Regions from separate parts of the Streptomyces canus genome, predicted to be linked through region 3. Evidence: riboswitches for the same ligand, from Rfam matches in the RefSeq annotation. Region 3 holds a riboswitch; each other region holds the start of a gene.
What was found. Region 3 has a riboswitch for cyclic di-AMP ahead of OG841_RS13030 (M23 family metallopeptidase). Riboswitches for the same ligand answer to the same signal wherever they lie in the genome.

Region 1 (3,266 bases), 1.2 Mb from region 3:
GTCGTCGAAGTCGAGGGCGTTCGCCTCGCGCAGCCGCGACTGGTACATGGCGTAGGCCTGGGCGAGGGTCTTCTCGAAGCCGTCGGTGGCCTGGGCGGCGAAGTCCTCCTCGTCGATCAGCTCGTTCTTCAGGTTGCTGATCTTGGCGCTGAAGGACTTCGGCGGGAACCGCTTGGGATCGAGGTCCAGGTCGCGGCAGACCAGGGCCATGAGCCGCTTGGAGTCGGCGGCGTCGTAGATCGAGAAGGAGGAGGTGAACCCGAGCTTCTTCGACTCCCTCCGCAGGATCCGCACGCACGCGCTGTGGAAGGTCATCACCCACATCGCGTTCGCGCGCGGACCGACGAGCTGCTCGACGCGCTCCTTCATCTCGCCCGCGGCCTTGTTGGTGAAGGTGATCGCGAGGATCTGACCCGGGTGGACGTGGCGCTCGCCGAGGAGATGGGCGATGCGGTGGGTGAGCACCCGGGTCTTGCCGGAGCCGGCGCCGGCCACGATGAGCAGCGGGGTGCCGGAGTGCACCACGGCCGCGCGCTGGTTCTCGTTCAGCCCGTCCAGGAGCGCGGCCGGGTCCACCACCGGGCGGGGGGCACCGTCGCGGTAGTACGGGTCCCGGTCCGGGGGCACGTCGAACTTCCCACCGAACAGATCGTCCGGAACGGGTTCCGGTACGTGCTCGTCCTCGGGCGGCGGCGGTTCTTCCCCATGGGCCCTAGGGGCCTGGAGGTCCGCCAGGAAGCTGTCGTCAAAGAGGCTGCTCATCGCTCTCCGAGTCTAGGGTGCCCCACTGACACCCCGCCGCCGCCCCGAGAACATCCACTCGGATCAGAGCCCGATGATCTTCCAGACCTGGCCGCCAGGCGCCTGCCCGCCCTTGGTCGTGACGTCGGCGAGGAGCCCGCTGACGTGCATCTCGCCGGCGTCGGGCCGGTCCAGGGGCCGACGCGCAGCAGCCTGCCGACACCCCGCACCCCGGCCTCCGGCCTCCGGCAGGGCGTAGGTCTCGACACCCCAGGCCTCGCCGTACAGCGCCCGAGGGGAGCCCCTGCACCAACCGGCGGTGCTTCCACGCGCCCCGACCCGGTAGATCTTGGTGACGGCAGAGCGGAGTCCGACGCAGGTCCGGCTGGTCCGGCCCGCCTCGGCGACGCCGCGACACGGGTGGGCAATGCCACTCCGAAGAAAATACGCCCAAGCCATGGCAGATCACTCCGGATCGGCCACGCGGAGCGACGCATGAGGCCAAGGTCACGAAAATGTATCGGGCATATCGAACATCAACCTTCACAGGGGCCACACCCGTTGGCTACCGTTCGGGCAGGCCGTACGACCCCCACCGGCGAACGTCGCCGGGCCGCACGGCCTCCGCCGAGTCCGCAGCGCCGCCGCGCGCCCGGAGCCGGGGACCCACCGAACTTGGGGTGAATCGGCCGACTCCCGCTCAGGGAGCGCCGTAGGGCAAACCTTCCGAAGCATCTCGCCCGAACCCGACAGCTAACTCGGCAGGCGGAGCACGGAAGGAGTCGCCTCCCTTGGCGTCGCACCGCAAGTCGCGTCCCGTGGGTACGCGCGTAGCAGGCATACGGACCCCGGCCCTCGCGACGGCCGCCCTCACCTCCGTGGCCCTGCTGTCCCAGTCGGCGAACGCCGCGCCGGCCGATGACAAGCCGAGTCTCGAAGAGGTGGAGAAGAAGGTCGACGACCTCTACCGCCAGGCCGAGTCGGCGACCGACAACTACAACGCGGCCAAGGAGAAGACGGCCACGCAGCGCAAGCAGGTCGACACGCTGCTCGACGACGTCGCCCGGCGCACCGAGAAGCTCAACGAGGCGCGGGAGGAGCTCGGTTCCTTCGCCGCCGCCCAGTACCGCACCGGCGCCGCGGCCCCCGACACGGCCACCTTCCTGCTCGCCGACACCCCTCAGGACTACTTCGACCAGACGCAGTTGATGGGGCGTCTGACGAACCGCCAGAAGGGCGCGGTCGACGACTACGTCTCCGAGCAGTCCGCGACGATGAAGAAGCGTCAGGAGGCCTCCCAGAGCCTTCAGACGCTCACCGAGACGCAGAGCGACCTGAAGACGGCCAAGGCGACCGTCCAGAAGAAGCTCGCCGACGCTCGCGAGATGCTGTCGGAGCTGACGGCCCAGGAGAAGGCGCGGCTCGCGGCGCTCGAGAAGCAGAAGCAGGAGGCGGCGGCCCGCAAGGCCGCCGAGCTGGCGCGGCAGCAGGCGGCCGCGGAGAAGGCCGCGCAGGAGGCCACCGCCCCACAGGAGAGCACGTCGACGGCGACCGACTCCTCGTACGCCACCAAGGCCGCCAAGGCCCTCGCCTTCGTCCGCGCGCAGATCGGCAAGCCGTACGTCTGGGGTGCCACCGGGCCCGACTCCTACGACTGCTCAGGCCTCACCCAGGCCGCCTGGAAGGCCGCCGGAGTCGACCTCCCCCGCGTCACCTACGACCAGGTCAACGCCGGCACCACGGTCTCCCTCGCCGACGCCCAGCCCGGTGACCTGGTCTTCTTCTACGACGACATCAGCCACGTCGGCCTCTACATCGGCAACGGCATGATGATCCACGCCCCCAAGCCGGGCGCGTACGTCCGCGAGGAGTCGATCTACTACGACGGCGAGTCGGCGATCCACAGCGTGGTGCGCCCCGCCTAGGCACCGCCGGTCACCAGCGCGCGGGCGGGACTCCTTCGCCCGCGCGTATTTCCGCGATTTCCGCACGCGCGCGTGCGCGCCCCTCCGGATCGGCAGGCGGAGCTTCCTAGCATCGGCACATGTCCGGTACCTCCCCGCACTCTCCCCTGCGCGTCTGGTGGACGCGGCGCCCGCCCGCGGCCGGGGCCGCCGTGATGGCGACCGGCATCGTGTCGGTCGGGCTGCATCTGGCCGACCACGAGACGCTGTCCCGGGTCGCCCTGGTGATCGGTTGTGCGGCCTGGCTGGGGCTGGCCGCCGATGTCGCCGTACGCCTGCTGCGGGAGCGCGCGCGATGGTTCGCGGACGCCGGGACACCGGGCGCCCTGACGGCCGTGGCGGCGACCACCGTCCTCGGCACCCGCTTCTCCGAGCTCGGCCGTCACACCCTCGCCGAGGCGCTGCTGGCACTGTCCGCGCTGCTGTGGCCGGTACTGATCATGCTCGTCGTCAAGCACGGGAAGCGGCGGATGCCCGGCGGGGTGTTCCTCGGCTGTGTGGCCACCCAGGGCCTCGCGGTCCTCTGCGCCACGCTCGCCGCGGCCGAGTCGGCGGCATGGC
Region 2 (3,266 bases), 1.4 Mb from region 3:
TAGTCCAATTGGGCTATGTCACGGTGTCTGAAGCGCCGAGACCGCCCTAAGGGTGGCTCAACCACTGGCCCCTCACGACGCGGGCAGCCCTCCGCCCCCTGTTGCTGTAATGACGCCCTGAGTAAGCACACGGGCCCCGCAGCCGCGCATGGTGGTCCCCCGCTTCCGGCCCCGCGGGCCGCATGGCACGCCGAGTCAGCGGCCGCCGACTAGCGGACGTCAGGCGGTGGCCATCCGGTACTCGCCGACCTCGGGAGCCCAGTCGGAGGTGATCGGCGCGATGGGCTCGTTGCCGACGGCCTGCTCGTCGGTCTCGCTCTCGCCCGGCTTGGCGGTCGCGTCGATGTCGCTGTGCTCGTTGCTCATGCGGTCAGCATGGGAGGCGGCTGCGGCCCTTCCGGCCAGCTCGTCAACAGGGTGCCGTCGGTCTCGTCGGTGAGGGTGACGTGCGACTGAGTAAAGTTTCCGTGGGGTCGACGCAGTTGTGCGCGCTACCCCCTCATCGCCCCATTAGCCGCGCATGACCGCAGTTGGCCATTTCGCTCAGCCGTAGTTGCCTAACGTGGTCTCGACCTGGCAACTGCACGCCAGGAAGTCCGAAGCCGCCCTGCCCTCGGGAAGGGGGGCGGGGCGGCCCCGTGATCAGCAGGCGCGGAGGGGCCTACTGACGTCAGGCTGGGTCCTCTGCGATGCAGTGGGCGCACGGCTGCCACCTCGCGGGCACCCCGCCGTCAACCGGGAAAGTCAGCAACTTCCCGCCGCGGTAACCGCGCTGGAACCAGTCGCAGTCGGTGTTGGCGTGGTAGAAGTCGCTCGCATCCGTGGTAATGAACTCGGGGTCGACTTCCCACGTGCCGGGGCGCATGTAGCGGCCGTACCCGTCGTGTCGTACGCCGGCCAGGATGGTGCCGTCCCTGTCGCCCCTGCGCGTAAGGGTGTCGACGCCGCACGCCTCGGCGAACTCGTAGACGCTGAAGTTGGGGTCGTAGTAGCCGAGGACCTGCGCGGCCACCCACATCGCGTTGGTGCGGACGGCGTTCGTTTCCTTCTCGGTGAGGACGCGGTCCCCCCGATTGGTGTCGCCGGTGCGGCTGTGGCCCGCGCGGTCGCGCCGGTAGGGCGCGTCGGACCAGTCGTGATTGTTGATCTCGCGGGCGAAATCGCGCGCAAGCTTACTGAGAGGCATGGTGTCCGCCGATCGGACGTAGCAGGCGCAATCCCCGACGGATGGCGCCACCGCCCCGATAAGGCGGCTCTGTGAAGGTACGCCCCGATATCGGCCACCACAAGAGCGTGCGCGAGTAGCCGGCCTACGGTCCGGGCGGGCAGTGCATGGAGCGCACCGGTCTTGGATCACAAAGAGAGGGGTCCTGGTCTGGATGCCAGGACGCCTCCCGCCTTGTCCGCGTCTCCTACGGGATCACCGTGAAGCTCAGACCTTCCCGTTGGCGCCTCCGGTGGGTGGTGGAGGTTAGCCGACCGCCGACGTACTCTCGGTCAAGACCTGTTGACGTAGGTCAAGGCCACGAAGATGAAGCTGCCCAGCCCGAGTGCAGCTAGAGCCCCTGTGCTGATGGCCTCGTAGTACGAGACCCCCTCCATCGTTCGACGGAGGATGCCCGCGAAGCATCCGCCGATGATCGCGACCAGTATCGTGATCACGGCTTCAGTCTTCCTGTTCCTCGGGGGCTCGTCCCCGGACCCCGAGAGTTGCGGGTTGTTCTGCGTTGCCGTCATGGCTCGCTCTGCCTTCGTCAGCCGCCTGTGAAGGATGACCTGTCGGATTCGGGCTGACAAAGTTGCCCGGCCGCTGACGCGGCTTCACCCCAAGGGCTGCTCGGCCCGGTCATGGCGTGACCGTCCCGGCGACCCGTCGTGCCTGGGTCCTCCACTCCTGCCGATCCACTCCTGTCGACAGAGCATCCGGGCAGCGGCAGGACTCGGCGTCCGCTCAGATGGCCCCGCCGCCGGTGACGGGGGCTTGTCGTGGAAGAGATCGTGACGCACGCCACCCCAAAAGTCCCAACGGAACCGGACGTTTGTGGGGATGGTCACCACTAACCCGTTCGATTGTGGAAAATGATCAATCCTCCCTGGTCAAACGGGGGTTGACGTTCCGTCAGGCGTGGAGGCGTGAAAGAGGCGCGTTCCGCGGGCGCATCGAGGTCAAGGTGGTCTAACCGGCCTGGCGAGACGGGCATGGAGGTGGTGCACCTTGATGCAAATTTCCATTCGACATGCGGGCAACAGGTTGTAAAAAACGTACAAAAAGTACAGTCACTGGCCGCGCTGCTCCGTGCGGTTGAGGCCGCGGGCGAGCTCCTGGAGGATCTGCGGCTCGGACTTACCAGTCATGTGGGCCAACTGTTTAAGCAGCAGCGCGCACAGAGCCGTCGAACCGTCGGCAACCTGGTCCAGATTCCCGTCTGTGGTGCGGCGGTCCGCCATGTACTTGATCATCAGGTCATTGCCGGACACATAGGCGGTCATCGCCTCGATGCCGAGTCGGATGCGGTCGTAGTCGCTCGTCGTCATCGCGTCACACTTCCACGGATGAGGATCGCGCCGCCACCGTCGCGAACTCGACCCCTGCGAGGGAAGGGGGCGGCACGGCCAAGGGCTTACAGGCCTCTGTCACTGAGTACGCGGCGCGAGTGGTCGTGAGTCTGTCGCGGCGCCAGCGGGAGCAGGCGGTGAAGAGGAGACCGTACGGCACCCGGCGACGGAGGGCCGACGGCGGCACCCCCGGGGCCGGCTCCCCGAACGTCGGAGCCACCTCCTTCGATGAAATGGTGACCAACTACGTCTGCGGGGTGCCGTTCAGGGAGCTGGTCTGTTTCTTCGGCGTCCGCTTCTTTGGCTTGGTTTCCTTCGGTGCTTCCACGGCGCCCACGCGATGGGGACCGCTGGCGAGGATTTCGCTGATGATCTGCTTCCGCACCTCGTCCTGGTGCTGTTCCCCGAGCTTTCCGGCGATGCGTTCAGCGGCAAGGTGGTAGCCGTTCAATACTGGTTGGTCGAAATACCGGTTCAACTGGCCGATCGATTCCTTGTACAGGGTCAAGTAGGTCCGGTTGAGGTAGCCCGACAGAAGGGTGCTGAGCGTCGCGATCGCACCGATGAACCAGCGAACCTGCTCGAACGGCACCCATGCGCCTGCGACGGCAGCACCGACCAAGAGGATCATGCCGACGCCCATCGCGATGCGGGACGACTTGAAAGATTTGTCGGCCTGGTCGGTGACGATGCGGTGGTAGGTGTCGATC
Region 3 (3,266 bases):
CCGAAGCCGGTGCACCGCGCCCGAGCGCTCGGTGTGCAGCGCCGTGATCGCCCGCGCGCGCTCCCCGTCCCCGCGGGCCACCGCGTCCACGATCGCGCCGTGCTCGGCCCAGGACTCCGCGGGGTTGGCCGGCGCGTCCACGACGTACATCCAGGCGATCTTGTGCCGCAGCTGGGTCAGCATCGAGGTCAGCGCGGGACTTCCGGAGGCCTGGGCGAGCGTCTCGTGGAACCAGCCCCCCAGGGAGCGCAGATCCTCGCTGTTGCCCCGCCTGGCCCGCTCCTGGCCCAGCCTGACCAGGCCGCGCAGCACCTTCAGATGGGCCTCGGTGCGGCGCTGGGCGGCCCGGGAGGCGCCGAGCGGCTCGAGGAGCATCCGCATCTCCAGGAGGTCGGAACCCTCCTGCTCGGTCGGTTCGGCCACGCACGCGCCCGCGTGCCGCCGCGTCACCACGAAGCCCTCGGCCTCCAGCGTGCGCAGGGCTTCCCGGACCGGGACACGGGAGACGCCGTAGCGGCGGGCGAGCAGTTCCTCGGTGAGCCGGCTGCCGCGCTCGTAGACACCGGCGACGATGTCGTCCCGGATCGCCGTGCATACCGAGTGCGCCGGAATACGCATGTCCGACCTCCGTCTTAATCCCCGTGAAACGTCGCCGATTGACGTGTGTTCAGTGACTCTATTGCAATGAACGGGAATTTCCGACGGCGGACCGGAATCCGGGGATATTTTTTGGACAACGGGGCCGCGGAAACGACGAAACCCCGGCTCGGGGGAGCCGGGGCCTCGCGGAGATCGCGCGGTGGGTCGTCAGACGTTCACACCGTGCGAGCGCAGGTAGGCGACGGGGTCGATGTCCGAGCCGTACTCGGCGGTCGTGCGCGCCTCGAAGTGCAGGTGCGGGCCGGTGACGTTGCCGGTCGCGCCGGACACTCCGATCTGCTGGCCCGGGGTGACCGACTGGCCGACCGAGACGCCGATGGACGACAGGTGGCCGTACTGGGTGTACGTGCCGTCGGCCATCCTGATCACGATCTCGTTGCCGTACGACCCGCCCCAGCCGGCCTCAACGACCGTGCCGCGGCCGACCGCGTGGACGGAGGTGCCGCTCGCGGCGTGGAAGTCGACACCGGTGTGGCTGCCGGACGACCACAGGGAGCCGCCGGTCTTGTAGCCGGTCGAGATGTAGGAGCCGGAGATCGGGACGACGAAGCTGTTGAGGCGCTTGCGCTCGGCCGCACGGGCGGCTCGCTCCTTGGCCTCGCGCTCCTCCTTGGCCCGGGCCTCGGCCTTCCTCTTGGCCTCCGCCGCCGCCTTCTTCTGCGCGGCGGCCTGCGCCTGGGCGGCGGCCTGGGCGTCGAGCTGGTCGGCGAGGGAGTCGCCGACGCTGACGACGGGCATGAGGCCGGTCTGCTCGACAGAGTTGTCGGCGGCGAGTGCGGGGGCGGCGATGGTGCCGATGACGCCGGTGGTGGCGAGGGCCGCGACGCCCGCCGCGCGGGCGGTGGTGCGCTTCATGCGGCTGGGACGACGGTGCTTCCCGGTGGCGCAGGTGAACGCCATGTGGTGGCTGGTCCTTTCCTTCCTTCTCGCCTACCGGGTTAGCTGACGGGTTCGGAGCAGGAAGGTCTCCTACGGACTCCCTCGCGGCTCGCGCGGGCGTCCGATTCACCCCAGGGACACGTGATGTGGGTCCCCGGCTCCCCTGGCTCGCGCCATGCGGGGACTCGGCGATGACTGTCCGGTGCCGCGGGCGCGGCGCAGTGCCTGACGGACAGCCCAGAGGACGCTAAGCGGGGCCACATTCAATCCCCAAACGGATCACGGCGTTTGTAGCGCATCCCACAGGGCAGACAGGCAACCTCCTGCCCAATTCGGACATCTGAGGGCCCTGGTGACGCATGCGTCACCAGGGCCCCCGAGGTCGGATTCCTCTACTCGGCCGTGACGACCTTGACTTCGCCGATACCGAGGGCCTCGACGGGCTCCTTGATGGCGGCCGCGTCGCCGACCAGGACCGTCACCAGCCGGTCCACCGGGAAGGCGTTCACGACGGCCGCGGTGGCCTCGACGGTGCCGGTCGCGGCGAGCTGCTGGTACAGAGTCGCCTGGTAGTCGTCCGGCAGGTGCTGCTCGACCTGGTCGGCCAGCGTGCTCGCCACGGCCGCCGCGGTCTCGTACTTGAGCGGCGCCACACCGACGAGGTTCTGTACGGCGACATCGCGCTCGGCGTCGGTGAGACCGCCTTCGGCGAGCGTGCGCAGCACCTTCCACAGGTCGTCCAGGGCGGGAAGGGTGTTCGGGGTGTCGACGGAGCCGCTGATGGCGAGCATCGCGGCGCCCGAACCGTCCGGGGCGGACCTGAGGACCTGACCGAACGAGCGCACACCGTAGGTGTAGCCCTTCTCCTCGCGCAGGACGCGGTCCAGGCGGGAGGTGAGGGTGCCGCCGAGGCAGTACGTGCCGAGCACCTGCGCGGGCCACACGCGTGCGTGGCGATCGGCGCCGATGCGGCCGATCAGCAGCTGCGTCTGGACGGCGCCGGGGCGGTCCACGATGACGACCCGGCCGGTGTCGTCGGCGGTCACCGGCGGCACCGGCCGCGGCCGGCCCGTGGAGCCGGTCCAGGAACCGAGGGTGTCGCCGAGCAGGGCGTCAAGGTCGATGCCGGTGAGGTCGCCGACCACCACGGCGGTCGCGGTGGCGGGGCGCACGTGCTTCTCGTAGAAGCCGCGCACGGCCGCGGAGTCGATGTTCTCGACCGTCTCCTCGGTGCCCTGGCGCGGGCGCGACATGCGCGAGTCGGCCGGGAACAGCTCCCTGGAGAGCTCCTTGGCGGCGCGGCGGGACGGGTTGGCCAGCTCGTGCGGGATCTCGTCCAGGCGGTTGCGGACGAGCCGCTCGACCTCGCTGTCCGCGAACGCGGGCGCCCTGAGGGCGTCGGCCAGCAGACCGAGCGCCTTGGCGAGGCGGGAGGCCGGCACTTCGAGGCTGAGGCGGACGCCCGGGTGGTCGGCGTGCGCGTCGAGGGTGGCGCCGCAGCGCTCCAGCTCGGCGGCGAACTCCTCGGCGGAGTGCTTGTCGGTGCCTTCGGAGAAGGCGCGCGCCATGATCGTGGCGACGCCGTCCAGGCCGGTCGGCTCGGCGTCCAGGGGTGCGTCCAGGAGCACCTCGACGGCGACGACCTGCTGGCCGGGGCGGTGGCAGCGCAGGAGGGTGAGGCCGTTGTCGAGCGTCCCGCGCTCGGGGGCGGGGAAGGCCCAGACCTT

Region 1: linked by a shared signal. The riboswitch ahead of OG841_RS18525 (C40 family peptidase) and the one ahead of OG841_RS13030 (M23 family metallopeptidase) in region 3 are both predicted to bind cyclic di-AMP.
Region 2: linked by a shared signal. The riboswitch ahead of OG841_RS19320 (hypothetical protein) and the one ahead of OG841_RS13030 (M23 family metallopeptidase) in region 3 are both predicted to bind cyclic di-AMP.

The regions. Positions count from the first base shown of each region.
Region 1 is NZ_CP107989.1:4,141,313-4,144,578, forward strand. It holds gene pcrA (DNA helicase PcrA) at 1-762, opposite strand, end outside; gene OG841_RS18520 (hypothetical protein) at 826-1,200, opposite strand; cyclic di-AMP (ydaO/yuaA leader) riboswitch at 1,357-1,524, shown strand; gene OG841_RS18525 (C40 family peptidase) at 1,533-2,666, shown strand; gene OG841_RS18530 (tellurite resistance/C4-dicarboxylate transporter family protein) at 2,786-3,266, shown strand, end outside.
Region 2 is NZ_CP107989.1:4,305,260-4,308,525, reverse strand. It holds gene OG841_RS19330 (hypothetical protein) at 220-366, opposite strand; gene OG841_RS19325 (hypothetical protein) at 671-1,186, opposite strand; gene OG841_RS19320 (hypothetical protein) at 1,498-1,737, opposite strand; cyclic di-AMP (ydaO/yuaA leader) riboswitch at 1,745-1,932, opposite strand; gene OG841_RS19315 (hypothetical protein) at 2,278-2,535, opposite strand; gene OG841_RS19310 (TRADD-N-associated membrane domain-containing protein) at 2,801-3,266, opposite strand, start outside.
Region 3 is NZ_CP107989.1:2,932,127-2,935,392, forward strand. It holds gene OG841_RS13025 (GntR family transcriptional regulator) at 1-618, opposite strand, end outside; gene OG841_RS13030 (M23 family metallopeptidase) at 808-1,560, opposite strand; cyclic di-AMP (ydaO/yuaA leader) riboswitch at 1,574-1,740, opposite strand; gene OG841_RS13035 (M16 family metallopeptidase) at 1,932-3,266, opposite strand, start outside.